3 regions of the Arthrobacter sp. Ha26 genome follow, and region 3 is predicted to be linked to each of the others. Evidence: riboswitches for the same ligand, from Rfam matches in the RefSeq annotation. Region 3 holds a riboswitch; each other region holds the start of a gene.
What was found. A riboswitch is a leader RNA that binds a small molecule or an ion and turns the genes downstream of it on or off. The one in region 3 is predicted to bind S-adenosylmethionine.

Region 1: it holds a riboswitch for S-adenosylmethionine, as region 3 does, so the genes downstream of both, AC5RVY_RS18770 (aminotransferase class V-fold PLP-dependent enzyme) here and metX (homoserine O-acetyltransferase MetX) in region 3, are expected to answer to the same signal.
Region 2: it holds a riboswitch for S-adenosylmethionine, as region 3 does, so the genes downstream of both, AC5RVY_RS05150 (DUF1737 domain-containing protein) here and metX (homoserine O-acetyltransferase MetX) in region 3, are expected to answer to the same signal.

The regions. Positions count from the first base shown of each region.
Region 1 is NZ_JBNHGX010000011.1:18,258-28,490, reverse strand. It holds RNA gene ssrA (transfer-messenger RNA) at 1-69, shown strand, start outside; gene AC5RVY_RS18800 (S1C family serine protease) at 306-1,289, shown strand; gene AC5RVY_RS18795 (hypothetical protein) at 1,360-1,728, opposite strand; gene AC5RVY_RS18790 (fluoride efflux transporter FluC) at 1,774-2,190, opposite strand; gene AC5RVY_RS18785 (fluoride efflux transporter FluC) at 2,187-2,675, opposite strand; gene AC5RVY_RS18780 (metal-dependent transcriptional regulator) at 2,676-3,389, opposite strand; gene AC5RVY_RS18775 (class I SAM-dependent methyltransferase) at 3,421-4,179, opposite strand; gene AC5RVY_RS18770 (aminotransferase class V-fold PLP-dependent enzyme) at 4,235-5,632, opposite strand; SAM riboswitch class IV at 5,721-5,834, opposite strand; gene hisN (histidinol-phosphatase) at 5,994-6,806, opposite strand; gene rsgA (ribosome small subunit-dependent GTPase A) at 6,855-7,970, opposite strand; gene aroA (3-phosphoshikimate 1-carboxyvinyltransferase) at 7,954-9,345, opposite strand; gene AC5RVY_RS18750 (DoxX family protein) at 9,353-9,901, opposite strand; gene AC5RVY_RS18745 (sigma-70 family RNA polymerase sigma factor) at 10,107-10,233, shown strand, end outside.
Region 2 is NZ_JBNHGX010000001.1:1,072,502-1,082,734, forward strand. It holds gene pabB (aminodeoxychorismate synthase component I) at 1-245, shown strand, start outside; gene cls (cardiolipin synthase) at 246-1,721, opposite strand; gene AC5RVY_RS05130 (aminodeoxychorismate lyase) at 1,814-2,740, shown strand; gene AC5RVY_RS05135 (TetR/AcrR family transcriptional regulator C-terminal domain-containing protein) at 2,786-3,493, opposite strand; gene AC5RVY_RS05140 (hypothetical protein) at 3,726-3,980, shown strand; gene opgC (OpgC domain-containing protein) at 4,096-6,489, opposite strand; SAM riboswitch class IV at 6,853-6,967, shown strand; gene AC5RVY_RS05150 (DUF1737 domain-containing protein) at 6,981-7,259, shown strand; gene AC5RVY_RS05155 (rhodanese-like domain-containing protein) at 7,256-7,666, shown strand; gene AC5RVY_RS05160 (O-succinylhomoserine sulfhydrylase) at 7,667-8,875, shown strand; gene AC5RVY_RS05165 (DUF1905 domain-containing protein) at 8,887-9,189, opposite strand; gene AC5RVY_RS05170 (HNH endonuclease signature motif containing protein) at 9,291-10,233, shown strand, end outside.
Region 3 is NZ_JBNHGX010000004.1:253,441-263,673, forward strand. It holds gene AC5RVY_RS11845 (bifunctional o-acetylhomoserine/o-acetylserine sulfhydrylase) at 41-1,366, shown strand; SAM riboswitch class IV at 1,458-1,573, shown strand; gene metX (homoserine O-acetyltransferase MetX) at 1,586-2,701, shown strand; gene AC5RVY_RS11855 (MFS transporter) at 2,880-4,262, shown strand; gene AC5RVY_RS11860 (zinc-binding dehydrogenase) at 4,372-5,490, shown strand; gene AC5RVY_RS11865 (LysR family transcriptional regulator) at 5,514-6,413, opposite strand; gene mmsB (3-hydroxyisobutyrate dehydrogenase) at 6,552-7,454, shown strand; gene AC5RVY_RS11875 (CoA-acylating methylmalonate-semialdehyde dehydrogenase) at 7,468-8,952, shown strand; gene AC5RVY_RS11880 (hypothetical protein) at 8,959-9,507, opposite strand; gene AC5RVY_RS11885 (winged helix DNA-binding domain-containing protein) at 9,521-10,233, opposite strand, start outside.

The DNA.
Region 1 (10,233 bases), on a different contig from region 3:
CAAACTGCGCCCGGAGAAGCCCTGACAACACGACATCGGACGGGGGTTCAATTCCCCCCATCTCCACATTTTGCGATGGTTCCATCCTCAGGAATGGATTCATCGGAACAGCACCCCGGTCTTCGGACCGGGGTGCTTTTCTTTGCCCTCAGGAAGGCCGGACGCCCTGGCAGACGCGGGGCTGGATCCGCGCCGTTCACCCACGGCGTAGCCCGGCCGGGACTACGGATCCGCTGCCGAACGTTGTCACCGGTAGGACCCGGACGCGCAATGCCGCCGGGGTCCGGCAACCGAGGAGGTGCCCGATGAGCCAAGGGAGCGAGCCAGTTCCGCAGGCGCCCGACGTCGACGCCCTGGACTCCTATTCAGAGACAGTCATGCGCGTGGCCGCCACCGTGACGCCTCACGTTGCAGCCCTGGAAATGTCCGCCGGCCGCCGCAACGGGCGCATACGGGTCGGCGCCGGTTCCGCAGTGCTCTTCACCGAGGACGGCTACCTGCTGACCAACTCGCACGTGGTGGCCGGCACGAACCGGGGGCATGCAGTTTTCGCCGACGGCAGTCGAATGGATTTGGAGCTGGTGGGCGCCGACCCGCTGTCCGATCTCGCCGTGGTCCACGGCAGGCCGCCGCGGATTCCGCCAGCCACGTTCGGGGACGCAGAGTCCCTGCGCGTTGGCCAGTTGGTGGTGGCCGTCGGAAACCCCCTTGGTTTGGCCGGTTCCGTGACCGCCGGAGTGGTCAGCGGGCTGGGCCGGTCCATTCCGGTGTGGTCCGGCCGCAACCGTCGCGTGATTGAGGACGTCATCCAGACGGATGCCGCACTCAATCCGGGCAACTCCGGGGGAGCGCTGGCCGATACCCACAGCCGGATCGTGGGGATCAACACCGCCGTCGCCGGTGCCGGGCTGGGCCTAGCCATCCCCATCAACGCCACCACCCGGCGGATTATCTCAGCGCTGCTGGCGGACGGACGCGTACGGCGGGCCTACCTCGGCCTGGTCAGCACTCCTACGCGGCTTAGCCCGAGCGCCGTGATCAGGACCGGCCAGCGGGATGCCCTGCGGGTGGTGGAGGTGCTGCCGGGTTCTCCGGCGGACAAGGCGGGCCTGACCGGCGGCGATATCCTCCTCGCGGCCGGTGGCCGCGCGGTCAGCGACGCCGAAAGCCTGCAGAGGCTGTTGTTCGCAGACGCCATCGGCGAACCACTCCAGCTCGCCGTGTTGCGGGACGGAGCCGAAATCCATCTCATGGCAGTGCCGGAGGAAATGAACAGCAGCGGAATGTAGCGTTCCGCCTGTCCAGGAAGGGAAGGGCAGCAACCGCATTGCGGGGTGGCCCCCCGGAGAGGGAAGAGGCTTAGCCCTGACCAGCTACGTCTGCGATGCCCACGAAACGCGTGCCTACGCCGTCGAACTCGCTGCGGACGTACCCCGTGCGCAGCGGCGGAACGTCCGCGGGGTTATGGTGCGCGCAGACCACGTAGGTGAATTCCGGCCACCACTTCTTGGGGCGTGCCGCTTCCTCATAACCGCAGACGGCGCACTCCAGGTGCACCCAGACCGGCCGCTTGCCTGTCCGGTTGGCGCGGGACTGGACCAGCCACGGCGGCGGGTTGTCCATGATCTCACCAAGTTCAGCCTCGGTCATCCACTTTGGAAGGCCATGGCGCTGTGCCATTTCCATCGGTACATCCAGGGCAATGGCGGCGTCGCGTCTGCTAATCATCACCATCCACAATACGGGAGTCCGCCAAATCGCACCCGGCCGGCCCTAGGAAGCGAGGGCCAGGCCTGCCGCAGCTGCGCCAAAACCAAGAACCAGGTTGGCGGCCAGGTTCGCACCCGCGGCACCGAAGCGGGCTTCACTGAGCAGGCGGACAGTTGCGGTGGTCCATGAACTGAAGGTCGTGAGCCCGCCTGCCAGCCCGGTGGCAAGTGCGGCCTCCCATTCCGGGGCCATTCCTAGTCTGAGGGTGACAGCGTGGGCGGCGCCGATAATGAAGCACCCCACAACGTTCACCAGCAGCGTGGCCCACGGCCAGTGCAACCGCTCCCTATGGACTGTGCCATGCATTTCAGAGCCACGGGCTGCCCGGATCGAGGTGTGGTGGGCGAACCAGCTGTCCACGGCAAAACGGAGCAGCGCGCCGGCCACCCCGAACACACCCACCAGCGCAGCCGCCATCATGGGCGCCCGTCCATCCGACCGGGACCGCGCCCGCCCATCCGGCCGGCATCCTGCGCGCGCATCCTGGTATCGCGTCCGTTCAACCGGCCTGCCACTACCTTCCCGGAGCGCCACCCTGCACCGGCGGCGGCGAGGCCCAGCAATACCGACAGCACCAGGTAGGCGACCCAGATGAAGTGCGAGCCGGCGCGCGCCAGCTGGTCCGCCGCGAACACCACCGCGGAGAACGTGGTGAACGATCCCAGGACGCCGGGTCCCAGACCTGCACGGAGCCAGAACGCCGTGTGGGGCCGGGCCATCCACACCGTAGTCAGCAACGCCAGCACAAAGCTTCCACCCATGTTGATCCACAGGGTTGCCCACGGTACGGAGCCCGGTACATCCGGGAACGCGAGCCCCAGCCCGTACCGCAGTTCAGTACCGAGCAGGCCTCCGATGGCAACAGCGACCCAGGCGCGGACCGCCGGTCTGCCGGCAGGCGTCATTCAGCTCTCCCCGAGCAGGCAGCCCGGGTGGGGATGGTCGCTGTGCACCCACAGGGCAGACGTGATTTCATCGGCCAAATCGTAATCCCTGGTCCTGCCCGAGTTCCGGATCCGCACCACCAGGGCACCACCGAACGGCTTGCGGCCCACCACCTCCACTTCGGCGTCGAGGTCTATCTCCTCGGCGGAAAGGTAGCGGAGCAGGTCCGGGTTTTCGTCGCTGATCCGGGTGATCCTGCCGGTGTGCCCCTGGTCCAGTTCCCCGAGCAGGTGGGCGCGGGGCATCATGACTGTGCCCTCGGCTGTGGGGATCGGGTCGCCATGGGGGTCGCGCTGCGGGTCTCCGAGTTTGGCTGCGACGCGTTCAATGAACGTGTCGGAAACAGCGTGCTCCAGCAGTTCAGCTTCGTCGTGGACCTCGTCCCAGCTGTAGCCCAGCTGCTGGACAAGGTAGGTCTCGATCAGGCGGTGGCGGCGCACCATGGACAGTGCCAGCCGGACGCCCTGGTCCGTAAGAGTGATAGCGCTGTAGGGCTTATGGTCCACCAGGCCCTGGTCCTTGAGCTTCCGGACCATTTCGGACACCGAGGAATTGGCCACGCCCAGGCGCTGGGCCAGCTGGGAGGACGTGATGGGCTTGTCCTGCCATTCAGTGAATGAGTAGATGACCTTGACGTAATCCTCGATGGAGGAGGAGGGCGCGCTGGTCTTCACAGTACCTAGCCTACCCGTTGACCGCCCGCCGTTACGCTTTGATGGCCCGCCACGTGAGCGTGAGATAGGGGAGTTCGAGCTCTTCATCCAGGCTATGGCCCAGGTGCTCGTGCAGATACCAGTCCAGGTTGGCCAGCACCTTCGCGCGGGTGGTTTCGCCCGCCCGCAGGTAATAGCTCCGCGACTTCGTCAGCTCCACCAGATCGGTGGTGGTGACCCGGTCTTGCCAATGCGTCACGTGGCCCTCAAGATCACGGAATTCCGGCCCCACGTGGGGACGGAAATCCGGCTTGTAGACATCTCCGGCGTGCATGATCCGGGACAGCCGGTGAACCCACGGAACCGAGGTGTCCAGCTGGTTCCAGATGAGTCCCAGTGTTCCCTGCGGACGCAGGACGCGCGCCAGCTCGCGGCTTGCTTCCAACGCGTCGCACCAGTGCCAGGCCTGGGCAACGCTGACGACGTCGAAGGTGGCCTCGGGCAGGCCGGTCTCCTCTGCCGTGGCCTGGACGGCCGTGGCAGCGGGGTAGTGCGCCCGCAGCTGTTCGAGCATGTCCGCGGAGGGGTCCACTGCCGTGACGGAGAGTCCCATGCCAAGCAGGAGTTCGGTGAATTTTCCGGTGCCGGCGCCGGCGTCCAAGGCATCCCGGGCTCCGGCGGGAACCAGCCACTGCGCCGATTCTTCAGGGTAGCCCGGGCGGACTTCCTGGTAGTGCCGGCCGCCGTCCTGGAAGCTCTGGCCGAGTTCCCGCCGCCGTCCGTGGTCAAGCCTGGGGCCACCCCGTACCACGTGTGGCCTCCTTCGATTGTTGCCCTTGGGTATCCTTCGAATTTACCGCAAGTGCCTAATCGTCAATGCAGGGAGCAGCCCCGGCGGTTCCCGGGGTGTTGGGAGCCCAATGCGGGTAGGTCCGAGTGTCGTTTGCAGGAACCCAGCGCCCGGCGTCCACCACGTAGTCCCAGCCCAGCCCGTTGTTGCGCAGCGCCGTGATGCCGGCAAGGAGACGCTCTGCGTCCTCCAGGCGGGAGCCGACGCCGAAGCTGGCGCGCAGCGATCCGGACGGCAAACCCAGGCGCTTTAACAGCGGGTGGGCGCAGAAGCGGCCGTCGCGCAGCCCAACGCCGTGTTCGGCGGACAAATAGGCTGCCACCAGCCCGGCGTCGTAGCCTTCCACCGAGAAGTTGACCACGCCGATAGTGTCTGTATCCGGGTTGGTGTCCTTGAAGATCTGGTGCACCGTGACGCCGTCGATCTGCTGCAGGCCTTCCACCAGGAAGGAACGGATGGCCGATTCGTGGGCGTGCCACTGCTCCTGGTCCAGCCCGGCGATCACCTGCGTGGCACGGGCCAGCGTCGCCGCGCCCAGCACGTTGGGTGACCCGCCCTCATGGCGGGCCGGCCCGGTGGCCCAGCTGACGCCGTCGAGCCTTGCTTCCTTGACGGCGCCGCCGCCGGCGAGGTGCGGCGTTCCGGCATCGAGCCAGTCGGAGCGGCCCACCAGCACGCCGGCACCGAAGGGCGCGTAGAGCTTGTGGCCGGAGAAGGCGAGGTAGTCGACGTCGTCCGTGGCTATGTCGATCCGGCGGTGCGGTGCCAGCTGGGCGGCGTCAACCACAATCCGTGCGCCGTGCTCGTGGGCCAAAGCGGCCAGGGCGCGGATGGGAAGGATCTCGCCCGTGACGTTCGACGCGCCGGTGACGGCGAGCAGGCTTACGCCGCCCTGCGCCAGCTCTGCACGGACGGCGTCGATGGTGCCTTTGATGGTGTCCGCAGCAACGATGCTGCGGTGCGGGACACCCTGCCAAGGCAGCAGGTTGGCGTGGTGCTCGATGTCCAGGTAGAGGACATCCCCGTCCGGCCGGCCCTCCGTGACGGGCAGGCAGCCGGCCAGCAGGTTGAGCGAGTCGGTGGTGTTCCGCGTGAAGATCACGGAGTCGTCCCGGCGTCCGCCCACAAACTCCCGGACGATATTCCGCGCGTTTTCGTAGACGGAGGTGCTGATCTGGGACGCGTAACCGGCGCCGCGGTGGACGCTGGCGTAAAACGGCAGGATCTCGTTCAGGTATGCCGAGACCACCGACAGGGCCGGAGCGGAGGCGCCATAGTCGAGGTTGGCGTAGCGGATGTGGCCGCCCTGGATCAGCGGCGCCTGGATCTCAGCGCCGGTGACGGCGGACAGCGGACGGCCGGCGGCGGCACGGCGGGCATCAAAGATGGTCCCGGGCCGGGCTGCTTCAGGCACGGGAGTGCCGGGCGCGGTAGTGGCGTTGGGGGAGACGGTGGCAGTCGTCACGAAAGACCTCACTTTGGAAAGGACTCCCGCTACCGGGAATCCGCGCTTGCCGTATCCCTTCCGGACCGGCCTGGTCGTCACCCGGGGCACCCCACCGCGGTTGGAGGGTTGCCGGCCAGCAAACCGGGGTTTCGCGCTGGCACTCGTGACCTGCTTAAGAGCGTAGGACATGGGGCAGGAAGGTTTGAAGCCGGCAGGAATGTTAAGCGGATTGTTACGGGCGGGTGAAAAGCGGGCCTTTTTCCCGAAGAACCGACGGCGGGCGCCTCCTTGAGGAGCCGCCCGCCGCTGATTCTTCGGTGCTGTTGCTTCAGAGGAGGTCGTCCAGGTCCGGGTTCAACCGGCGGAGTACCTCGGAGTGCAGGATGGAGTTAGTGGCCAGCGCGTTACCGCCGAAGGGTCCGTCTTCCCCTTCCAGGGAGGTGAAGCGTCCGCCGGCTTCCACCACGATGGGCACCAGTGCGGCCATGTCGTAAAGGTTCAGCTCAGGTTCGCACGCGATGTCCACTGAGCCCTCTGCCACCATGCAGTAGGACCAGAAATCGCCGTAGGCCCGGGTCCGCCACACATCCTCGGTGAGCCCCAGGAAGTTGTCAAGGTTGCCGCGCTCTTTCCAGCCGCTGAGGCTGGAGTAGGACAGTGAGGCGTCGGAGAGCTTGGCCACGTTGGATACCCGCAGCCGCGTGGCCGCAGCGAGGGAACGGCCCATGTAGGCGCCCATGCCCTTGGCGGCCCACCAGCGCTTGCCCAGGGCAGGGGCGCTGACCACACCCACTACCGGCTCGCCTTCATCCACGAGCGCAATCAGGGTGGCCCAGACCGGGACGCCGCGGACAAAGTTCTTGGTGCCGTCAATGGGATCGATGATCCAGCGGCGCGACCCGTGCCCGGTGCTGCCGAACTCCTCGCCGAGCACGGCGTCGCGTGGCCGGGAACGGGAAAGCTGGCCGCGGATGGCTTCTTCGGCGGCCTTGTCCGCGTCGGTGACCGGCGTCAGGTCCGGCTTGGTCTCCACCTGGAGGTCCAGGGCCTTGAAGCGGCTCATGGTCTGGTCATCCACGGAGTCGGCCAGGACATGGGCCAGGCGCAGGTCATCGTTGTAGCTTGAAGCGGGTTGGATCATGGTTCCAAACTACCGTCTGCTCGCGGTTCTGCTGGGAGATCGGCGTTGTCAGTTGACGCTGCCAAGCTCCTTGGTCTCCTGGGCCTCCATGCGGGGATCGGTGCCGAGGAGCCGGCGGAGGGATGCCAGCCGCGCTTCCCCGGTGGCTCCGGCATGGCCGCCCGCCACCCAGGCGTCCAGGCCGCAATTCACCGCAGTGGCGGTATGTTTGCAGCCCCGTTCGCAGTCCTCGATGCCCGGGAAGAGGTCCGGGAAGGAGCGCAGGATCCGGTCCGGGTCCACGTGGGCCAGGCCGAAGGAGCGGATGCCCGGGGTATCGATGATCCAGCTGCCCGGAGGTGCATCGGACAATCGAAGCGCCAGGGCGGACGATGACGTGTGGCGGCCGCGTCCGGTCACGGCGTTGACGCCGCCGGTGGCACGCTCGGCCCCTGTCAGCGCGTTCACCATGGTGGATTTCCCCACACCGGAATGCCCGAGCATCACGGTGACCTTTCCGTCCAGGTAGCCCCGCAGCTCCGCCACGGCTGTGCTGTCCAGGCGTGCCGACAGACCATCGTCTGAGCGGGCATCGATGCCTGAAGCCGCAGAATCCGCCGTCCGGCTGATGATGACAGGGAAGTCCAGGTGCTCGTAGTTGGCCAACAGTTCCGCGGGATCCTTGACGTCCGCCTTGGTGACCAGCAGGATCGGTTCGATCCGGGCGTCGTAGGCAGCCACCAGGGCGCGGTCGATGAAGCCGGTGCGCGGCTCGGGGTTCGCTGCAGCCACAACGATCACAAGCTGGTCGGCGTTGGCCACCACTGCCCGTTCCACAGGATCTGTATCGTCGGCGCTGCGCCGCAAGAGGGTTTTACGGTCCTGGATTTTCACCAGACGGGCCAGGGTGTGGGGGTCGCCGGAAACGTCACCCACGAGCGAAACAAAGTCGCCGGCCACTACCGGGTTGCGGCGCAGTTCGCGGGCGCGTGCGGCAATAACAACGCGCTCGTAGCCCGAGTCTTCACCCACCACTGCCGTGTACCGGCCACGGTCAACGGTAACGATGCGGCCCGTGACCGCGTCATCGTGGCTTGGCCGGTCCTTGGTGCGGGGCCTGGAGCCCTTTTTGCTGGGCCGGATGCGGACATCCGATTCGTCCCAGGAGTCAGTGCCGCGCGCCACCGGCTGAACCTTCCGCTCCGGCATCGGAGGGGCCAGTCTGGGCGAGCATGTCTGCCCACAGCCGGGGAAAGTCCGGCATGGTCTTGGCGGTGGTGGCGATGTCCTCCACCTGCACCCCTTCCACGGCCAGGCCAAGGATGGCTCCGGCGGTGGCCATGCGGTGGTCCGCGTAGCTGTGGACGACGCCGGCGTGCAGCCTGGCGGGCCGGATCACCAGGCCGTCACTGGTCTCCTCGACGTCGCCGCCCAGGCGGTTGATCTCGGTGACCAGGGCTGCCAGCCGGTCCGTCTCGTGCCCGCGCAGGTGGGCGATCCCGGTAAGCCGGGAGGGGCCCGTGGCCAGGGCGCAGAGGGCCGCGACCGTGGGGGCCAGTTCACTGGTATCCGCGAAAGTTCCCCCCTTGATCGCCGGTCCGCCCTTAACGGTGAGGACGCCGTCACGCAGGTTGACGTCGGCGCCCATCTCGGCCAAGATGCTGCGCCAGAGATCACCTACCTGCTGCGTCTGGTCCGGCCACCCCGGGACCCGCACGGTTCCGCCCGAGGCCAGGGCCGCGGCGAGGAAGGGCCCCGCGTTGGACAGGTCCTGCTCGATCCGCTGGTCGAACGCGCGGATAGGCCCGGGGGCAACTACCCAGTGGTTCGGGACTGAGTCATCAACCACCACGCCGGCGCCCCGGAGTACGGCAACAGTCATATTGATGTGGTCCAGGCTCGGCACCGGTTTGCCCACATGCTCCAGGTGCAGCCCCTCACTGAACCGTGCCCCCACCAAAAGCAGGGCCGAGACAAACTGGGACGATGCGCTGGCGTCAATAACCAGGTGGCCGCCCCGGACTTCGCCGGAGCCCTCCACCAGAAACGGCAAGGACGACGGCGTGCCGCCACCATCCGCCGAAACGTTCACTCCCAGCGCCTTCAGCGCTTCGATAATGGTTCCCATGGGCCGCTTCCGGGCGTGCGGATCGCCGTCGAACAGGCTGGTTCCGTTGCGCAGCGCTGCCAGCGGCGGCACGAACCGCATCACCGTTCCGGCGAGGCCGCAGTCGATCCTCGTGTCGGAAGGTGCTCCATCCGCGGTGAGCGGCAGGACCTCAAGGTCCGGCCCGAAGGCTCCCTCACCCGGCACCTCGGTGATGGTGGCGCCCAGCTGGCGGAGCGCCTCGATCATGAGGGCCGAGTCCCTTGAATGCAGCGGTGCGCGCAGGCGCGACGGGCCGTCGGCAAGTGCGGCCAGCACCAGGTAGCGGTTGGTCAGCGACTTCGAGCCCGGCACGGTGACAGTGGCATCGACAGGGCGGGCGGCGAAGGGGGCGGGCCAGTGGGGGAGGGACGCTTCGGAGTTTTCCCGGGTATCGGCGGCTGGTGCGGTCATGTCCTGCTTATGCCCCCGTGGCCTGTTCCACAGCACGGCGCACGGCCTTGTCGGCCTTGTGCAGCTTCTTGTTCGTGGTCTTCCGGGCATCGGCGGCGAGGTGCGCCGCGCCCTTCCGGGCGTCGGCCGCGAGGTGCTCGGCACGCCAGGCCAGCCCCGGCTTGCCTGCCGTGTCCACGGAAGCAAGCAAGGCCCCGCCGCTCAGGGACAGGTTCTTCAGCAGCTGGTTACGGCGGCTTCCGCGGCCCTCCTTGCTGCTGATGTCCGCGCTGCGCCACTCGACAAATGTGTTGAGCAGGGAAACCACGGTCAGCACGGTGGCCGAAAGACGGGAGAACTTCCCCAGTCCGAACAGAACACCGGCGCCCACCTGCGTGCCGCCGATGATCCGGGCCAGAGTCTTCTCGTCGGTCTGGAAAGGGAGCGCGGCCGTGGCCTTGCTCAGCAGGGGCGAGAGCTGTTGCGCGGTATCGTCGGCATTCCTGAGCTTATCCATTCCGGCAAGAACGAAACTGGAAGCCAGCATGGGCCGTGCGAGTGTGCGGACAAAGGACATGGATTTCCTCCTGGGTGGACGAACCGCGTCTGGTGCGGCGGAGTCCGTTCTAGTCTTGCACTTTTGGGGAATATTTGCCCGAAGCTGCAGGTTATGGCAACTGGGCCTGAAGAGCCGGGCCCACAAGACAAAGCACCGGACAACAGAGCGGAGTTGGCCCTTGAGGCGGGTGTTGGACGGAATCGATGCAGCAGGCCCGGTAGCCATGGACTCGTTGGGGGCTGAACCTCCCGGGTACGGTTCGGCGCGTGCCCGGAGCCTGACAGTAGACTTGAAGGCAATGAGCACCCTGGATCCGGCCGTTTCGGCCATGTATGAGGCTTCGCAGAACG
Region 2 (10,233 bases), on a different contig from region 3:
AAGGCGAGGGCCGCGGCCTCTATTCGGGCGCCATCGGCTACTTCTCGTTGAATGGGGCCACGGACCTCGCCGTCGCCATCCGGACCCTGGTGATCAACACCGGAGGCGACGGAACCACGGAACTGACCCTCGGCGTCGGCGGCGCCATCACCGCAGACTCCGTGCCCGACGAGGAATACGAGGAAATCCGCACCAAGGCTTACGGAGTCCTCTCAACACTGGGCACGAAGTTCCCCGAAAGCTAGCTACTGGACCGTGGCGGTCAGCCGTGCCACGTTGTCCACGTATCGGGTGGCCAGGGGCCGCTGGACCCAGTCGGCCAGCCGCAGCTCATGTGAGATGTCCCGGTAGGTGTCTTCCACGGCGCGCATCTTGGTGACGATGTCTGCGCCGAGCAGCATCACGGACACTTCAAGGTTGAGCGAGAAGGAGCGCATGTCCATGTTGCTCGAGCCAAGCACCGCAACCTCGTCGTCGATCGTGAAGTGCTTGGCGTGGAGCACGAAGGGGGCCTTGTAGAGGAAGATCCGGACGCCGGCTTCCAGCAGGGCCTCATAGTAGGAGCTCTGGGCGTGGTGGACCAGGAACTGATCGCCCTTCTCCGAGACGAACAACTCCACCTCCACACCCCGCTGGGCGGCAGTGGTGATGGCGTAGAGCAGCGAATCGTCCGGCACGAAGTACGGGCTGCATATGGAAATCCGGTGCTGCGCCGAGTAGATGAGGGTGTTGAACAGCCGCAGGTTGTTTTCGGTGATGAAACCCGGGCCGCTCGGCACCACCTGGGCCGTGACGTTGCCGGGGTGCGGGTTGGACGGGAGCTGCAGCTGGTGTTCCAACGACTCGTCGGTTTCGGTCAGCCAGTCAGTGGCAAAAACGACGTTCAGGGTGGTGACGATGGGCCCGCGCAGGCAGGCCATCAGCTCCACCCATTCGCGGCCGGCCTTCCGGTGGCGGGGGTTGTTGTAGGAGGGCTCGATGAGGTTCTGCGAGCCGGTGAAGGCGATTTCGCCGTCGATCACCATGATCTTGCGGTGGTTGCGCAGATCCGGCCGGCGCCATTGGCCGTGGATGGGCAGGAGCGGAAGCATGCGCTTCCATTGGATCTTGCCGGCCCGCAGCCGCTTGAGCAGCTTGCGGTAGCCCTTCACGCGGAGGGTGCCGATGTGGTCAAACAGCACGCGGACTTCAACCCCGCGCTCGGCGGCTTCCTCCAGCGCGGTCATCAGGTCGTTGGTGATGTGGTCCGTGCTCATGATGTAGAACTCGGCATTGACGAACTTCTTCGCCTTCCGCACGGCCTTGGTCATCTCAAGGATCGAGTCCGGATACCCCTGGAGGAGATCCACCGAGTTGCCGTCCACCATGGGCAATGAGCCCAGCCGCCGGTTCAACTCCGCCGCAGACCGCACCCATTCCGGGCCGGGATAGTCACTCTCGACGTCAGCGAGCGAGGAAATACCGGCCCGCACCCTGTCATTGACCTGTTGCTGCTGCTGCCGCCGGCGGCTGGAGAGCTTGAAGTTGCCGAACAGCAGGAACAGGATGATGCCCAGGAACGGGACGAAGAAAATCCCCAGCAGCCATGCCATGGCGGTCGTGGGGCGCCGGTTGCCCGGGATGATCCCCAAGGCCAGCACCCTGATCACCAGGTCGGCGACTGCCAGCAGCACCACCACCCACGTCGGCGCGGTGCCGGCAAGCGAAAATGGCCACAACACGTGAATAACCCCCGGAGGACAGGCTCCCGGCGGACGGATTCGGCCAGGGCACTCTGCCCAGCCTACTGGGGGCGGCGCACTAAGCTGGACCCATGACCTCTCCAGCCAACGTGGTTCTCGTTTTCCTCGATCCTGCCTTCCCTGACGGCCGGCTTGCTGATGCTTCCCAGCCCCAGCTGCTGGTGACGGACCAGGGCGCCACGCGGGGCGACGGGATTTTCGAGACCATGCTCGCCGTCGACGGTTCCGTCCGAAAGATCCAGGCGCACCTGGACCGCCTTGCCGGTTCAGCAGAGGCGCTGGATTTGGTCATTCCCAGCGAGGACGAGTGGCGCCGCGCCGTTACGGCGGCCGTATCTGAGCACCGGGGCCAGCACCCGCCCACCGCTGCCGGCGACGAACTGGTAGTGAAGCTGGTGGTGACCCGGGGGGTGGAGGGCGCGTCGACGCCCACGTCCTGGGTCCAGGTGTCCCCTGCCAGTGCCGTCGGACGCCGCCAGCGTGAAACCGGCATCGACGTCATCCTGCTGGACCGCGGTTACGACAGCGATGCTGCCGAGCGCGCCCCCTGGCTGCTGCTCGGCGCCAAAACCCTCTCCTACGCCGTCAACATGGCCGCGTTGCGCCATGCCCAGAAACAGGGCGCCGACGACGTCATCTTCATCTCCTCGGACGGGCGCGTCCTGGAGGGCCCCACGTCTACCGTGCTGATGGCACACGTGGAAACGTCCGACGACGGCACGTCCCTTAAGCGCCTTGTCACGCCGCAGCTGGACAGCGGCATCCTCGCGGGCACCTCCCAAGGTGCGCTCTTCGCGGCTGCCAAGGCCGCGGGCTGGGAGTTGGGCTACGGCCCCCTGGAGCCGCAGGACCTGTTGGACGCCGATGCTGTCTGGCTGATTTCAAGTGTGCGGATGCTTGCGCCGGTGAACCGGATCGACGGCAAGGAAGTGGGCACCCCCTCTGTGCAGAAGGAACTGACGGCCGAACTGAACGAGCTCTTCGCCGGTATTAATTAGCAGGAGCATCGTCTTTGGCACCTCCGGCGTTCGGCGGCGTTCGGATCAGGCAGGCGAGCGGAACTCCTTGGTGAGCTGGCTCTCGAGGCCCGTGAGGAGGATGGTCAGGCCCTGGTCCAGCTCTGCTTCGCCGTCATAGTCGGAGAGGTCCGCAGCCAGCGCCCTCAGCCGGGGAAATTCTTTCGGTGGCAGCCTGTGCAGGCCGAGGCGCAGCAGCGCTTCATTTTCCGCCGGATCCACCACGAACTCCTGCAGTTCATTGAGGATGTGACCGTAGAGGAAGCCGTAGTAGGCGCGGTAAACGTGCAAGGCGCCGGCCGGATCAAACCCCGCGCCAATCAGCAGGGCAAGGATTTGTTCAAGTGGACGCAAAGTGCCCAGTGGCCTGAGCCCGAGCGGTGTGGAGAGCGGCCTGGTCACCAGCAGCGGCACCACATTCGGGTGCTCGAGCGCAAGGAGCCGGAGGCTGTGCCCGATGTGCCTGAGCTGTTCTTTCCAGTCCGGGTCCTCGGCCTCGATGGCGAGTTGGTTGAGGACAAGTTCGGAAACTCCGTCAAGCAAGGCCGCCCGGTTTTCCGCGTAACGATAAAGGCTCATTGGATCACGGCCCAGTTCCTGGCCCAGACGGCGCATGGTCAGCGCGTCCAAGCCTTCGGCGTCGACCAGTTCGAGCGCTTTGGCCAGCACCAGTTCGCGGCTGAGCGGAGCTTTCCGGGTGCGGCCTTCACTGCCTGAGGTCTTCGGCGAGGACATTTGGTTTTCCCGTTCCTGGATCCGCAAGCAGGTACTGCCTGAATGTAATTCCAGACGCTTGCTGTATTGGTGGTCTACGGGTAAAGTCTACAGTGTAGATGAGGTGTTAGCGTCACCTTGCGCCATCGATTCGCAAAGAATCGATCACACTCCATAGCCCTGTGCACGGCTGTGAGGTTCCCGCTGCTGTAGCCGAACGGCGGCACCACGCACGTAGCGAAGGGACGCCGTCATGGCACATTCGCAGTTCGACCTTTTTCTCCAAGAAGCCACCCAATCCGACCACGCGGCAGAATCAACCCTCGACGACGACAGGCTTTACGGCCTCTACACCAGCTGGTGCTTCATCAACCAGCAGAAGCCGGGCAAAGAGTCAGTTTTCTGGGCAGCCATGAAGCACCGTTTTCCCGCAGGCCCCAGCGGCCTGCGCATGAAGGGACCGGCAGCTGCCGATTACATCCTGACAAGTTATCCCGGGCTCGTGTAAGAACCGGGACATCAAAGGCGTGGAGCCCTGCCAGGAAGGCAGGGCTCCACGCCTTTCGCGTTGGTTTTCCGAATTGCTTTAGCTTTTCGTATGCGGCAACAGACCAGAGGACCACTCAGGTGGGAATGATGCGGAAGAGGAACCTCGTCCGGACCATCACCCACAGCAGTCCCAGGACCAGCGCGTAGGCAGCCGTGTTGATCCAGATATCACCCTGGCGGAGTGCAGGGATGTTGGAGATCGCTGCAATCAGCATCACATGGAGGATGAAGACGTACAGGGTTGCCCGGCCCAGGGGAATCAGGAACCAGCCCAGGGCGCGTGCCACCGGCTTCCAGTAGGCAGTCAGGAACGCGTAGGCGGCCACCACCAGAACCAGGACATTAAGCAGCCGGCCGGGGGCAAGGTACGTGCGGCCAAAGAAGAGTTCGTACATGCCCCGGTACAGGCTGTCGGGAAGAATGGCGAGCCTGAGGTCCAAGCCGTTGGCCAGGTACGGGTTGCCCCAGGACAGGAATGCGAAGGCGAACGCGGCCGCTGTGCAGACGGCGACGATCCACATGTGGTCCGCAAGCCAGGAAATGATGCGCTGCCGGTGGAACCCAGCCACCATGCCGATGACGAACAGCACCTGCCACACGAGCAGCGGGAATGCGTCCTCAAACTGTGAGGGAAGGACCCGGAACCGCGTCACGGCGCCCGTTGCGTAAACGGCCAGGCTGGCGGCGAGTACCCATATGGCCCTGCCCCGGTTAAGCGCAGCCAGGATCAGCGGGCTGACAAGCAGCAGCACCACGTACAGGCCCATCACATTGAACTGCCACGGGCCGAACTGCAACAGCAGGATGGCCGGAAGGACCTGCGGCGGTACAGGGAACTGGAAAAGCGCGTCCATCCCGGCGTAGAGGTCGTAGGCGCGGCCGGCGCCGTTCTGGCCTGTGCCGCCGGTTCGCTGGTCGACGAAGGTGGTGAGCGCATCAGTCTGGAATATGGGCAGCAGGGACACCAGGAAGACGCTGATGAGCACCACGAGCGCCACCACGTAGAGCTTGCCCGCGCGGCGTGCAGTCAGGTCTACCACGGTCCCGAAGTCCTCGCTGACCTTGGGCCCGTAAACCATGCCCACTACCAGGCCCGAGAAGAGGACAAAGAGCTCGGCCCCGGAGACGAAACCTACCGCCTCCTGGGTAACCAGCTGGAACAGTGAGGTCATCCCCAGGTGGTTCACCACCACAAATACGATGGCCAACCCGCGCAGCAAATCCACCCGGGAATCCCTCATTGAGGGATCCGCGTAGCTCCACGCTGTTGCGGCGTTGACCCGTCGCGGTACCTGCCACAGCGCAATCAGGACGATGACCAGCGCTGCGCCCACCGTCCAGGCAGCTGCCCCCGCGAGGGTATTCGCGGGCATGTACCCACTGCCGGCGCTGACGTCGGTGGCAGGACCTGTGACAACGGGCGAGGCCTCGAGCCGGCCCCGCGCAGCGTCGGCGACCACAGGGTTTCCGGTGAGCAGCCAGTCGATGCTTGCCACACCGGTGTCCCTGGTGCTTGTCCGCTCATCCCAGACCACAGCCGCCGTCTTGGCGAAGTCCGCAGACGTGGCATCATCAATGACCTGGTCCCACCAGCCCACCTTGAGGTCCACATCAGAAGCACCTCCGGAAGCGGGGCTGTAGAACGCGGAGGTCTCCAGCAGGAACGGCTTGTCCTTCCCCGCTGCATATGCCCCATAGAAGTTTTCCCCGCCGGAAACGGTGAGCATCTCCTGGAGTTCGTTCGGCCGGGGCACGCTGTTGACGGGGCCGCCGCCGCCTGTGTCGTCGTGGACGGCGGTCAGGCCCACCCAATCCACGGCGTCGTCCCCTGGATAGTAGGGGGCATACGCCGCATCAAAGGTGTTCCAGGCGCCGTCACCGTTGGTATCGAGCAGGGCGAACCCGTCACTTCCGGGGGCGGGTGCGTTCCGGTTCCGGTCGAACGGGTAATCCTTGCCCAGGTATGGTTCCCACACCATCTCCGTGCGTCCTCCAGTGCCGGCCTCCCGGAAGGCTGCAGTCACCGTCTGGAACGCGGCGCGGTAGGCGTCAGGTTGCTGCCCCCACTCCACCCAACTGGCATTCATGTCGGGGGCAAACCTGATCAGTACTTGGCCCTTGAAATTCACCGTCAGCCGCTCCACCTCCCCGGCGAATGAGGCGGCAGTTTGATCAGTGACCTGGTTTAGCGGCACCGTCGGGTTCACGGTGAGCATCGCGTGGGCTCCCTGCCGGGATGCCTGCTCCAGGAATCCCCGGATGTCATTCTCCTCCGAGCCGCGGAAAGGGATGGCAATGTCATGTCCAAAAAGGGCAGGGGACGCTCCGAGCCGGTCAGCGAAACCGGCGGCGGTGTCCTCGCCCCATTCCAGGACTGCCCCCAGCAGCGGCTTGCCGTCCTCAGGAAAGCTCCTTGCCGCCTGCGCCGAACCGGCGGGCAGTATGACTGCCAGGACGGTAATCATCATTGCGGCTATGAGGGCAGCACCGGTGCGGGCAAAGGATGCGCGGGAGCGGTACCGACCCCAGGGATGAAGCGGGCGGAGCTCCCCTGCCCGGCAGTGAAGCGAGGCAGCTGTTGGCGTGCTGATAGGGACCCCCATAAACTCTCCTCTGACCAGGGGGCGACGCCCCGATAGAACTCTATCCGCCGGAATACCGCCGCATGGGACACCCCCGTTTCCGCACCCAAGGCGGCCCCCGCCGTCGTACGACTCCAAATCTTCCAGGAACCGCCCCCGAATGCTTCAGGCGCCTTGCGGGCGCTTCGGTTACGGAACATGACGACGGCGGCGGTGCGGCCCCGGGCGCCAAGTGTTACGTTTTTGGGGAGTAATGAGTACCGGCGCCAAGCCCTGACTGGCCGGTCGGCAACCCTCCTTCCGCGGCGGGGTGCCTCAGGTGAATACTCGGCATATCGACCGATTCGAGCTGCAAGCGTGAGAGAAGGAGATCCGTCGTGTCTGACGCACCTGCCCCTGAAGAAAAGTTGTCCTACCGCCTCATCAGCGGCCCGGACGACCGTGCATTTTGCGAGCGGATCTCCGCAGCCCTGGCGGAGGGCTATGTGCTGCACGGCAGCCCAGCAGCAACGTTCAACGGCAGCAGCGTCATCGTGGCCCAGGCCGTGATACTGCCGGCAGCAATCGCGTCCGCCGATGCCGCCGTTGCCACCGCCGTGGACAACCTGGAAGCGGCCTCCGAGGACCTCGAATTCGACGGCGAGGGCCACGCATGAGCTACGCAGGAGACCTCACCCCGCAGGAAGCATGGGAAAAGCTTGAACAGGGCGCCATCTTGGTGGACGTGCGCACGGAGGGCGAATGGGCCCACATTGGCATCCCGGACACCAAGGCCACGGAGAACGATCCGCTGTTCATCCAGTGGACCTTTCCCGGGGGCATCCCCAACCCGGATTTCCTCAAGGACCTGAGCCAGCAGGCGCCGGAGGACTCCTCCACTGAACTGATTTTCCTGTGCCGCTCCGGCCAGCGGTCCATCGCTGCCGCCATCGCCGCCACACAGGCCGGTTTCACCTCCTATAACGTCCTGGAGGGCTTTGAAGGTGAGCCGGACCGCTACGGCGAACGCACCGTGAACGGCTGGAAAAACCGCGGCCTGCCCACCAACCTCGGAAAGAACTAAGTGACCTTCAACGAAGACGCAGCGGGCTGGAGCCCTGATACCCAGGCCGTCCGCGGCGGGCTGGACCGCACCAACTTCCAGGAAACCAGCGAGGCCGTGTTCCTGAACTCGGGCTTCGTGTACGAATCCGCTGCCGCCGCCGAGCGGGCCTTCACCGGCGAGGACGAACGGTTCGTCTATTCCCGTTACGGCAACCCCTCCGTTGCCACCTTCCAGGAGCGGCTCCGCCTCCTCGAGGGGACCGAGGCGTGCTTTGCAACGGCGTCCGGCATGTCCGCCGTTTTCACCGCTCTGGGAGCCTTGCTTGCTGCCGGTGACCGCGTGGTTGCCGCCCGCTCCCTGTTCGGCTCCTGCTTTGTGATCCTGAACGAAATCCTGCCGCGGTGGGGCGTAGAGACGGTATTCGTGGATGGCCCTGACCTGGACCAGTGGCGCGATGCCCTGTCCCAGCCAACCACCGCTGTTTTCTTCGAATCGCCGTCCAACCCCATGCAGGAAATTGTGGACATTGCCGCGGTCAGCGAACTGGCGCACGCGGCAGGTGCCACCGTCGTCGTCGACAACGTCTTTGCGACTCCCCTGCTGCAGCGCTGCGGCCAACTGGGCGCCGACGTCATTGTCTACTCCGGCACCAAGCACATCGACGGCCAGGGCCGGGTCCTGGGCGGCGCCATCCTGGGCACCAAGGACTTTATCGAGGGGCCAGTAAAGCAGCTGATGCGCCACACCGGCCCGTCGCTGTCCGCGTTCAACGCCTGGGTCCTCACCAAGGGCCTGGAGACCATGGCGCTGCGCGTCAACCACTCCTCCGCCTCCGCCCTGCGGATCGCCGAGTGGCTGGAGCAGCAGCCTGCCGTGAGCTGGGTGAAGTACCCTCTGCTGAAGTCGCACCCACAGTACGAACTGGCCGCGAAGCAGATGAGTGCCGGCGGAACTGTTCTCACGCTGGAACTTGCCCCCTCCGGCGGCGGTTCCGGCAAGGAGGCCGCGTTTGCGCTGCTCGACGCCTTGCGGATCATCGATATCTCCAACAACCTCGGCGATGCCAAGTCGCTCATCACCCACCCGGCCACCACCACCCACCGGGCGATGGGACCCGAGGGCAGGGCTGCGATCGGCCTGAGCGACGGAGTTGTCCGGCTTTCCGTTGGGCTGGAGGACGTGGACGACCTCATTAGCGACCTGGAACAGGCTCTCAAGCAGATTTAGCTTTTTGCCTACTACACGTCAGGGATGGCGAGGTGGACCTCTACTTCGTCGCCTTCACTGAGGTGCGCTTTGTCCCTGATGTCCTTCTTAACGGGCAGCAGGTATGAGCCGCTCTTCTTGTCCCGGAAGAGCGATGTCTGCCCGGAGTGTCCCTCCACCTCGGCGGAGACTTTGATGGAGCCGAACGCCTTGCTGGCCCCTGCCGTGAGAACGCGAAGTTCGTCCGCAACCTCTGCCGGCAGGGTCACGAAATGCCAGCCAGCCTCCCCGGGATAGAGCGATAGTTCAGCTTTGAAGGAATACGACGCCGTCACGCGCCGAGTATGGCACGCCGCCTTCGGCTGACGCCACAGTCAGTTCTACGGACCCGGACATCGCCCCGGAAAATGTCAGACCCCGGTTGGATGATGTTTGTATGGGACACGGGACGGGCACGGCAGCGGCGATGGAGGGTATTTATGCCTCCGTCGCGGGCCTCGATGCGCTCTTCCTCGAAGATGCCGCCCTGAGTGACGGCGCCACTGCAGGTGCTGGTGTGGATGTGCTGCAGCGCCAGTATGAGATCCGGCTGGAACGGATGTCGGTAGTGTCTCGGTTGGAGGCCCAGCTGGCCGCGGTGAAAGCCCGGGACGCCGCCGAGGCGATCGAAATTCAGCACGCGATGACCCCGCCTGACGCGCCCGTGCACGAACGGACCTACGCCGAGATGTCCGCGGTCGAGGAAATCGCCGGGGTCCTGACCATCAGCGCCGCCGCCGCCGGAGCACTCGTCACCCAATCCCGACAACTCACCGCCCTCCCCCAAGCTTTCGACGCGTTATCCACTGGCGCCATCTCCTGGATGCACGCCAGGATCATCGCCGACGAAACAGACAACCTCGACCCCACCGGCGCAGCCGCCCTGGCCGCCCATATTCTGAACCCGAACCCGGCCCGCGGAGCCGCCGCGGGTGAACTGATACCCTCCCGGTTCCGGTGCCGAGTCCGTAGCTGGCGTGAACGCCACCACCCCGAATCCCTCGAAAAACGCCACACCAAAAGCGCCGCGGACCGGCGGATGGAATGCACCCCGGACCGCGACGGCATGGCCTGGGTCTCGCTCTACCTCCCCGCCGGCCAGGCCTCGGCCATCTGGAACCGCACCACGGCCCTCGCCCGCGGCCTTCAAGGCCCCGACGAACCCCGGACAATGACACAACTCCGGCCCGACATCGCCGCCAGCCTCCTGCTCGGCGCCCCCGCTGCAGCCGGCAGGGCGGGCGCCCCCGCAGAGGACATCCGTGACGGGGATTCTGCAGAAGGGGCCACCTCAAGGCAGGACACCGCGGCAGGAGAAATCCCAACAACCGGGAAAGTCT
Region 3 (10,233 bases):
TGCTTCAAGCATGCCGGGCCCATGTCAAAGGAGCCTTGAATTGTCCAACGGATGGTCCTTCGAAACCCGCCAGATCCATGCAGGACAGGAGCCGGACAGCGCTACCGGCGCCCGCGCCCTTCCCATTTACCAGACGACTTCCTTCGTCTTCCCCACCGCTGAGAGCGCTGCCAACCGGTTCGCACTGGCCGAGCTGGCGCCCATTTACACCAGGATCGGCAATCCCACCCAGGAGGCCGTAGAGCAGCGTATCGCCAGCCTCGAAGGCGGCCTGGGGGCGCTGCTCCTGAGCTCCGGGCAGGCCGCCGAGACCTTTGCCATCCTGAACATCGCAGAGGCGGGCGACCACATTGTGGCCAGCCCCAGCCTCTACGGCGGCACGTACAACCTCTTCGCCCATACCTTGAAGAAGTTCGGCATCACAGCGACCTTTGTGGCGGATCCGGACAACCTTGACCAGTGGCGTGAGGCCGTCCAGCCCAACACCAAGCTCTTCTTCGGCGAAGTGGTGTCCAACCCGCGGCAGGACGTCCTGGACATCGAAGGCGTGTCGAAGGTAGCCCATGAGGCCGGCGTGCCCCTGATCGTGGACAACACCTTGTCCACCCCGTACCTCATCCGGCCGCTGGAGTGGGGCGCGGACATCGTGGTGCACTCAGCCACCAAGTACTTGGGCGGACACGGTTCCGCCATAGCCGGCGTGATCGTCGACTCCGGAAAATTCGACTTCGGCAAGGACCCGGAGAAGTTCCCGGGCTTCAATACCCCGGACCCCACCTATAACGGCCTCGTCTACGCCCGGGACCTGGGCGCCGATGGAGCGTTGGGCGCAAACCTGTCGTACATCCTCAAGGCACGCGTTCAGCTGCTGCGCGACCTGGGCTCTGCGGTGTCGCCCTTCAATGCCTTCCTGATCGCCCAGGGCCTGGAGACCCTGAGCCTGCGCGTGGAACGGCACGTCGCTAATGCCACCGAAGTTGCGCGCTGGCTGGAGGCAAGGGACGACGTCGAATCCGTCGCCTACGCGGGTCTGCCCTCCAGCCCCTGGTACGAGCGTGGCCGCAAATACGGCCCCAAGGGTACGGGCGCGATTGTGTCGTTCACCCTTGCCGGCGGCGCGGAGGCCGGCAAGCGCTTCGTGGACGCCCTGGAGCTGCACTCCCACGTGGCAAACATCGGCGACGTCCGTTCCCTGGTGATCCATCCGGCGTCGACCACCCACAGCCAGCTCTCGCCGGAGCAGCAGGTGATTGCCGGCGTCAACCCCGGCCTGGTGCGGCTTTCGGTAGGGATCGAGCACATCGATGACATCCTCGCCGACCTCGAAGCCGGCTTCAGGGCGGCCAAGGAGGCAAGCGGCGCCTGATCCACGGGCCCACCAAAGGCGGCAAGCCGGGGAAGTCATAACCAGTCACACTCTTGGCGGCAGGCCGGGGCTGTTTCGTACACTCGATGCAGGTCATGAGTGCCAGTGACAGCCCCGGCTTGCTGGCCGGCAACCCTCCTTTCGCGGCGGGGTGCCCCGGGTGAAGACCTGGCCTGCCGGTCAGACGACGGCGGGCAAGCGCGTAGAAGAGGTCTTGCCATGACGGTTACCGTTACCCGTACCACCGTTCCCGAGCACGGAATTGTCCGCTATGCCTCCATCGGGGGACTGAAGCTCGAGGCAGGCGGCTACCTGCCGGATATCACCCTTGCCTACGAAACCTGGGGCACACTCAATGAGGACGGCAGCAATGCCGTCCTGATCGAGCACGCGCTCACGGGCAGCACGCATGTGACCCGGGGGGACACGGATGAGCCGGGCTGGTGGGAACAGCTCGCAGGACCTGGCGCACCCGTGGATACCAACAAATTCTTCGTTGTGTCCATCAACATCGTGGGCGGTTGTTACGGCTCCACCGGGCCGTCGTCGCCCGCGCCGGACGGCAAGCCCTGGGGTTCCCGTTTTCCGCTGGTGACCCTCCGCGACAGCACCGTGGCGGAGGCCCTCCTTGCAGATCAGTTGGGTATCAGCAGCTGGTTTGCCGTGCTGGGCGGGTCCATGGGCGGGGCACGCGCGCTGGAATGGGCTGTGACGTATCCGGAGCGGGTGCAGCGCTGCGCGGTGATCTCGGTGGGTGCAGCGAGCACCGCCGAGCAGATCGCCTTCGCCCAGGCGCAAACGCTCGCCATCCGCCAGGACGCCAACTTCAACGGCGGTGACTACTACGGCGGCCGGCCCCCGGAAGATGGCCTTGCCCTGGCACGGCGGATCGCCCACATCACGTACCGTTCGCCCATGGAGCTGGACGGACGCTTCGGCCGCGAGCCCCAGGCCGCCGAATCGCCCCTCCAGGGCGGGCAGCTCGCGGACCGCGGACGCTACCAGGTGGAAAGCTATTTGGACCACCAGGGCACCAAGCTGGTCCAGCGCTTCGACGCCAACAGCTACATCGCCATCACCGAAGCGCTGATGAGCCATGACATCTGCCGCGGACGCGGACCCCTCGAGCAGACCCTCGCCCGTTCCAATGCCAGCTTCTTCGTGGCGGCCGTGGATTCGGACCGGCTTTACTTCCCGTCCCAATCATTGGAACTGGCCCGGGCCCTGCCTGGCGACGTGGACGTCCACCTCATCGAGGCACCCATCGGGCACGATGGCTTCCTCACTGAAATCGGCCAGCTGGGCAGCCAGCTCCGGGAGCACCTTTCGTCTTAGCCGCGGGTCTCGAATACTCGCATGTGCATTAATGCAGATAGCCTCTGCAGGATTCGGCGTTGAGCTGGGCGTACAGGCAGACCATACTCGTTGGGACCCGGCGGTTTCGTGACCAAAATCACGGGCATCCGCCATTGCCTGTCCCCGTGGTGTCGAAGACGACGCCGAAGGAGTTCACATGAGTACGGAAAGCTCCGCCGCACGGCGGCCAGAGGAAACCGACGTCAAGGCCTCAGGCCTAAAGAAAGTCGTCACGGCCTCCATGGCCGGCACAGTTGTTGAGTGGTACGAGTTCTTCCTCTATGCCTCGGCCGCCACCCTGGTGTTCGGCAAAATGTTCTTCCCCAATTCAGGCACCGAACTGGATGGCATCATCGCCGCATTCGTCACCTATGCGGTTGGCTTCGTGGCCCGCCCCATCGGCGGCATCGTCTTCGGCCACTTCGGGGACAAGTTCGGCCGCAAGCAGTTGCTGCAGCTCAGCATCATCCTGGTGGGTGTCTCCACCTTCCTTATGGGGTGCCTGCCCTCCTTCGCCCAGATCGGCTACTGGGCCCCGGCGCTCCTGGTGTTCCTGCGCTTCGTGCAGGGCTTCGCCGTCGGCGGCGAGTGGGGTGGCGCCGTGCTGCTGGTTGCCGAGCACAGTCCCAACAAGTCCCGCGGGTTCTGGTCCAGCTGGCCGCAGTCAGCGGTGCCGATGGGCAACCTCCTGGCCACCGGCGTGCTGTTCACCCTCTCGGCCACGCTTTCGCAGGAAGCATTCCTCGGCTGGGGCTGGCGCGTCGCCTTCTGGCTCTCAGCCGTGATCGTGATCGTTGGCTACTACATCCGCACCAAGGTCCAGGATGCCCCGATCTTCATCGAAGCCCGCAAGGAGGTCACCGTAGAGAAGAAGGGCTACGGTGTGGGCGAAGTCTTCCGCCGCTACCCCCGCGGAGTCTTTACCGCCATGGGTCTGCGCTTCGCCGAGAACATCCTGTACTACCTCGTGGTGACGTTCTCCATCACCTACCTGAAGGTCATCGTCCAGACCGACACCTCCCGCATCCTCCTGCTGCTGCTCGTGGCACACTTCGTCCACTTCTGCGCCGTACCCCTGGTGGGCAAGATGTCGGACGCGTTCGGCCGGCGGCCGGTCTACATGGCAGGTGCCATCCTCGGCGGAACCTGGGGCTTCTTCGCTTTCCCCATGATGGACACCGGCAACGACGTCGTCATCCTCGCCGCCATCACCATCGGCCTGCTGTTCCACGCGCTGATGTACGCAGGCCAGCCGTCCATCATGGCCGAAATGTTCCCAACGCGGATGCGGTACTCGGGCGTTTCACTCGGCTACCAGGTGACCTCCATCGTGGCCGGATCGTTGGCACCGATCATCGCCACGGCGCTCCTCAGCAGCTTCAAGTCCTCCCTCCCGGTAGCGCTGTACCTGCTGGCCGCCTGCATCGTCACCGCAATCGCGGTGTTCTTCCTCCGGGAGACCCGCGGCATCTCCCTGCGGGATGTGGACGCAGCCGACGCGCAGGGCACCGCCGACCTGCTCGCAGCCGCCAAGAAATAGGCAACGGCAGCACAAGAATCACCCAGCACGCCAGCTGCCCGGACCCGCAATCAAGCAGGCCCGGGCAGTTGGGCGTCCCGTACCCTCCGAGAAGAAGTCAGGATTTCCCATGAAGGCAGCCGTCCTCTACTCCACCGTCCCGTCCGGAACGAGTTACACCGAAGCGCGCGCCCTGAGGGTCGAGGAGCTGGACCGGCCGGAACCCCGCGCCGGGGAGTTGGGAATCACCATCACCTACTCGAGCCTGTGCCACTCGGACCTGTCAGTGGTGGATGGCTCCCGCGTCCGGCCCCTTCCTATGGCGCTGGGTCATGAGGCGGTGGGACGGGTTGCCGCAGTGGGTGAAGGCGTCACTGATGTTTCCCCCGGGGACCACGTGGTCCTGGTTTTCGTCCCCAGCTGTAGTGGCTGCCGTGCCTGCCTGGCGGGCCGCCCGGCGCTGTGCCACCGTGCGGCGGAAGTTAACGGGTCGGGGGACCTCCTGCACGGTGAGGCCCTGCTGAGGACGCCCGCGGGGGAGAGGATCAACCACCACCTGGGGGTCTCGGCGTTCGCCGACTACGCGGTGGTGGCCCGGGAATCAGTGGTGGTGATTGACGACGACGTCCCGGACACTGTTGCGGCAATGTTCGGTTGCGCCGTGCTCACCGGGATGGGAGCTGTCCTCAACACGGCAGCCGTCCAGCCCGGCCAGTCTGTAGCTGTCTTCGGACTGGGCGCCGTGGGGCTTTCGGCCGTGATGGCCGCGGCGCTCGCCGGCGCCTCCTCCGTGATCGCCATTGATCCAAACGCCGGTAAGCACGGGCTGGCGCTGAAGTGCGGGGCAACCGCCGTGGGCACCCCGGACGACGCTTCCCGACTGATCCGAGAGGCTGCCGGCGACGGCGTGGACACCGCCATCGAAGCTGTGGGTTCAGCCCGGGTTATCGCGTCATGCCTGGAACACGTAACGCGCGGCGGGGCCGTGGTTTCGGTCGGACTGCCGCACCCCACGGCTGAACTGACAGTGCCCGCGCTCCAGTTCGCGGGGGCGGGCAAGCGGCTGCTGGGCTCGTACATGGGCGACGCTGTTCCGGGCCGGGACATTCCCCTGTACCTGGAGTACTGGCGCGGGGGCCGGCTTCCCGTTGAGCTGCTGCACACCGATACCCGGCCGCTTGATGAGATCAACGAAGGCCTCGACGCCCTCGCCGCGGGGCGGGTGGTGAGGCGTCTCTTCCAGGCCTGACGGCGAAGCAGGATGCCCGGAGCCTAGGCAGACAGCAGGTCCTGGCGTTCCGCCACTTCTTCCTTCAGCGCAGCGATCACGGCCCGCACCCGGGCCGAGCGGAGCGATTCAGGCCGGGCCACCGCCCAGATGGGCACCTGGCGCTGGAACGCGTCCGGAAGCACCGGAACGAACTCCGGATCCAATGCCACCATAAAGTTCGGCAGCAGCCCGATGCCGGCGCCGCGGCGCACCGCCTCGACCTGGGCGAAGATGCTCGTTGCCTGGAAGCTGGACTTCGGCATCGGCAGTTGCGAGGACCGGTGGCCCAGTTCGGCAACCTGAAGTGCCGACTCGACGTAAGAGACGAAGCTGTGCTGCCCCACGCCGTCGGGCGTTTCCGGCAAGCCCTGCCTGCCGGCGTAGTCGGGGCTCGCGTAGAGCCGGAGAAAGTAGTTTGTCAGGAAGATGGCCTGCGCGTTGCTGACATCCGTACGGCCCACCACCACCTCCAGGTCCACGCCGGAGCGGTTCTGGCTGACCTTGCGCGTGGCACTGAGCATCTCCACATTCAGCATCGGGTGGCGCTGCTGGAGGCGCACCAGCGCCGGCGTCACGAACTCCGCACCAAAACCATCGGAGGTGCTGATGCGCACCATGCCGGACAGTGCATCCCGGTCCTGGCCAGTGACAGCGGCCAGTGACCCGAGCGTTTCCTCGATCGTTTCCGCGGCGGCGACAGCTGAGGCCCCCAGCTCCGTCAATTCCCAGCCGTGCGGACTGCGCTCCAGCGTGCGGCCGCCCAGTTGCTTGTCGAGGGCGAGGATCCGGCGCGAAATAGTGGTGTGCGTGGTGCCCATCGCTTCGGCAACGGCGTTGAAGCGTCCCAGCCGGGCCACGGTCAGCAAAATCAGCAAGTCGTCCGGACTCGGAAGCCGCGCCATCCGGTGCCTTTCCGTCGTGTGCATCAGTGCACATACCGTCTGTAGTTTTTCCCCTTGTTTGCACTGTAGCAGGGTGTGATGGTGGACACAGAGCTTCCGGCCGCCTAGCGCCGGAGACAAAGCAAAGGAGCTTATGCCATGGCAGTAGTCGGTTGGATCGGTTTGGGAAACATGGGCGGGTCCATGTCGGGAAACCTCGCAAAAGCCGGTCACGACGTCCGCGGATTCGACCTCAACCCCGCCGCCCTCGCCGCTGCGGAAGCCGGAGGGGTGAAGCCGGTGGGAAGCATCGCCGAGGCAGTGGCTGGCGCCGACGTCGTCTTCACCATGGTTCCAAAGGGCGAGCACGCCAAGGCCGTCTACCTGGGCGCGGACGGGGTGTTGGCGAATGCGGATACGGGCACGCTCCTGGTTGATTCCTCCACCATCGATATTGCCGCCGCGAAGGAGTTGCACGACGCCGCTGCTGCCGCCGGCTTCCGCTTCGTCGACGCCCCGGTTTCGGGTGGCATGAGCGGCGCCAAAGCAGGAACGCTGACGTTTATGGTCGGTGGTGAAGCGGGCGCCGTGGCCGATGCCACGCGTTACATCGAGCCGATGGCCGCAAACGTCATCCCGACCGGTGGAGCGACCACGGGCCAGGCGGCCAAGATCTGCAACAACCTGATGCTCCTGATCAACCTGGCCTCCACCGCTGAAGGTGCCGTGCTGGCCGACCGGCTGGGGCTCGACAAGAAGGTGTTCTGGGACATTGCGTCCGTGTCCTCCGGGGACAGCTGGGCACTGCGGACCTGGTACCCGGTTCCCGGCGTGGTTCCCACCGCCGCATCCAACAATGACTTTGCGCCCACCTTTACCGCCGAGCTGGCGAACAAGGACATTGGGCTGGCCATCAGCGCTGCCGAGGACACCGGCACCCCGCTTGAAATCGGCAGGCACGTCCAGCAGCTCTACCAGCGCCTCATTGACGCGGGCGAGTCCGGCAAGGACTGCTCCATGATCATCAAGCTCGCCGACGGTTCCCTCGATTCAGCACAGTAGAAAAGAGACTTCCATGCAAACCATTCCGCATTACATCAACGGCACCCGCGTCACGGACGCAGAGCGCTTTGGTCCCGTCTTCAACCCCGCTACCGGAGAGCAGGAGAAGCAGGTGGCGCTGGCTTCCGCGGCCCGCGTCGAGGAAGCCATTGCCGCCGCCAGCGCCGCACTTCCGGCCTGGCGGGCAACGAGTCTGGCGAAGCGGACCAACATCTTCTTCCGCGTCCGCGAAATCCTCACCCAGCGCAAGCCCGAACTGGCAGCGATCCTCACCAGCGAGCACGGCAAGGTACTGTCCGACGCCGAAGGGGAAATCTCCCGCGGACTTGAGAACATCGAGTTCGCCACGGGGCTGTCCCACATGCTGAAGGGGGAGCGCTCCGAGCAGGTTTCCAGCGGCGTCGACGTCCACTCTGTCCGGCAGCCTGTAGGCGTTGTTGCCTGCATCACCCCGTTCAACTTCCCGGCCATGGTGCCGCTCTGGATGATCGGCAGCGCGCTGGCCTGCGGCAACACCGTGCTCCTGAAGCCCAGCGAAAAGGACCCGTCCTCCGCCGTGTTCATCGCGGAAGTCTTCGCGGAAGCAGGACTGCCCGCCGGCGTGCTGAACGTGGTCCAGGGCGACAAGGAGGCGGTGGACGTCCTGCTCGAACACCCGGACGTCAAGGCCGTCAGCTTCGTGGGGTCAACACCCATCGCGCAGTCGATCTACAAGCGCGCGGCGGACCACGGCAAGCGGGTCCAGGCCCTGGGCGGGGCCAAGAACCACATGGTGGTCCTGCCGGACGCGGACCTGGACATGGCCGCGGATGCCGCCATCTCGGCAGCCTACGGCTCGGCCGGTGAGCGCTGCATGGCGGTCAGCGTGCTCGTCGCCGTCGGCAATATCGCCGACGATCTTGTGACAGCGATCCAGAGCCGGATGGCCACCCTGGAGATCGGTCCGGGAACCGACCCGGCATCCCAGATGGGCCCGCTGATCACCGCCGAACACCGCGACAGGGTGGCCTCCTATGTGGCCGGCGCCGAAAACGAGGGCGCCACGGTGGTTGTTGACGGACGCTCACAGCAGTTCGATTCAAACGGGTTTTTCATCGGAGTCAGCCTGGTGGACCACGTCAAGCCGGGCATGAAAGTGTACGACGACGAAATCTTCGGCCCCGTCCTGTCCGTGGTCCGGGTTGATACGTACGGCGATGCAGTCCGGCTGGTCAACGACAACGAGTTCGGCAACGGCGTTGCCATCTTCACCCGCGACGGCGGCGCCGCCCGGCAGTTCGAGTTCGACGTCGAGGCAGGCATGGTGGGCGTCAACGTGCCCATTCCGGTACCGGTGGGCACCTTCTCCTTCGGCGGCTGGAAGAACTCCCTGTTCGGCGACACGCACATGTACGGCCCGGACAGCATCCGGTTCTACACCCGAGGCAAGGTGGTGACCACCAGGTGGCCGGACCCGGCGACGTCCGTCATCGACCTTGGCTTTCCGCAGGTGGACTGAGGCGGCTCAGCCGTTCATGATTTCGCTGCGGCGGGTCATGTAGTCCTCCATGGAGAGCTCGCCGTTGCTGTACTGCGCGTCCAGTTCCGCGAGCTTGCGTGCGCGGTAGCCCTGCGGAGCCGACGGCGGCGGGGGACTTGCTGGGGCAGTGGGCTGGTGCGGGGGTTCTTCGCCCTGGCCGGGCACCTGCTGCCCCGGCTGGCCGTACCCCTGCTGCCCCGGCTGCCCGTAACCCTGCTGTCCGTAGGGCGGGAACTGCTGGTCCATCGGCGGGACCGGCAGAACCGGCGGGAGGGGTTCGCCCGGGAGGGGCTGTGGCCGGTCAAGCCCGCGGAAGCCGCCGCCGAAGTAGTCCTGCTGGGTGAATCCGTCCCGGGGCTGCTTGCTCTGCGGCCCGTTCGATCCGGGGTACATCCCGCCGCCCGGAAACTGGTCCGGGTAGCGGCCCGAAAAGCTCTGCTCGTGGTTCCTGCGGGCAACGGACTTCCGGTACATCCGCATGGCCATCGGGATCAGGAACGACAAAATGATGATCCAGAAAAACAAATTGCTCACGGTGCCGTGCCTCTCATTGGTGTCCTTCCAGCTTAAGCCCGGGCTGCACGTGAACGGTGGGGAGTCCTACGAAGGCGCCGTACCGGTCCACGGCTTCCTGCAGGGCCGCTGCCAGCGGAGAGCCGGGAGCAGCACCAGGGGAGAGGCGGATATCGAGTTCACACCGGCCAGGAGCTAAGGTGTGCCGCCACGAGCCGGCCATCCGCCCGTCCAGCAGCACCACATGCATGGGCTCGCCCCGGAACGGGAAGACCGGGGCGGCGCCGCCCAGGTAATGCCGCGTGGCGGAATAACCCATCACGTACTCGTCGTAGCACTGGACCAGGTCGATGTGCGGCCGGGATTCCGGAGGACCTCCGAAGCCGGGGCCCCCTTCCACGGTGTGATGATTTCCCGCCCCGTAATAGAACACGACGCCGTCAATCACCGTTTCGGCCAAGGCTTCGGCATGTGCCTCCAGCGCGAGTTGCACGCCCTTCCGGACGTCCGTCATGGTCAGCCCGGACCAGTCGGCACAGTCCTTAACCGTGGCCGGGCCGCGGCTGGTGAAATATCGGAGGGCCAGTTCGGCCAACGCTTCAGCCCGGCCGGGTGCAGGCTCCCGTCCGACGGGGACCCGCTCGTCAAAAAGGGCATAGGTCTGCTTCAGGGCACCACCCGCAGTCCGCACCGGAGTTCCGCTCACCAGGACACTGCTGATTTCCGCGTGCATGATCAGGTAGGCAA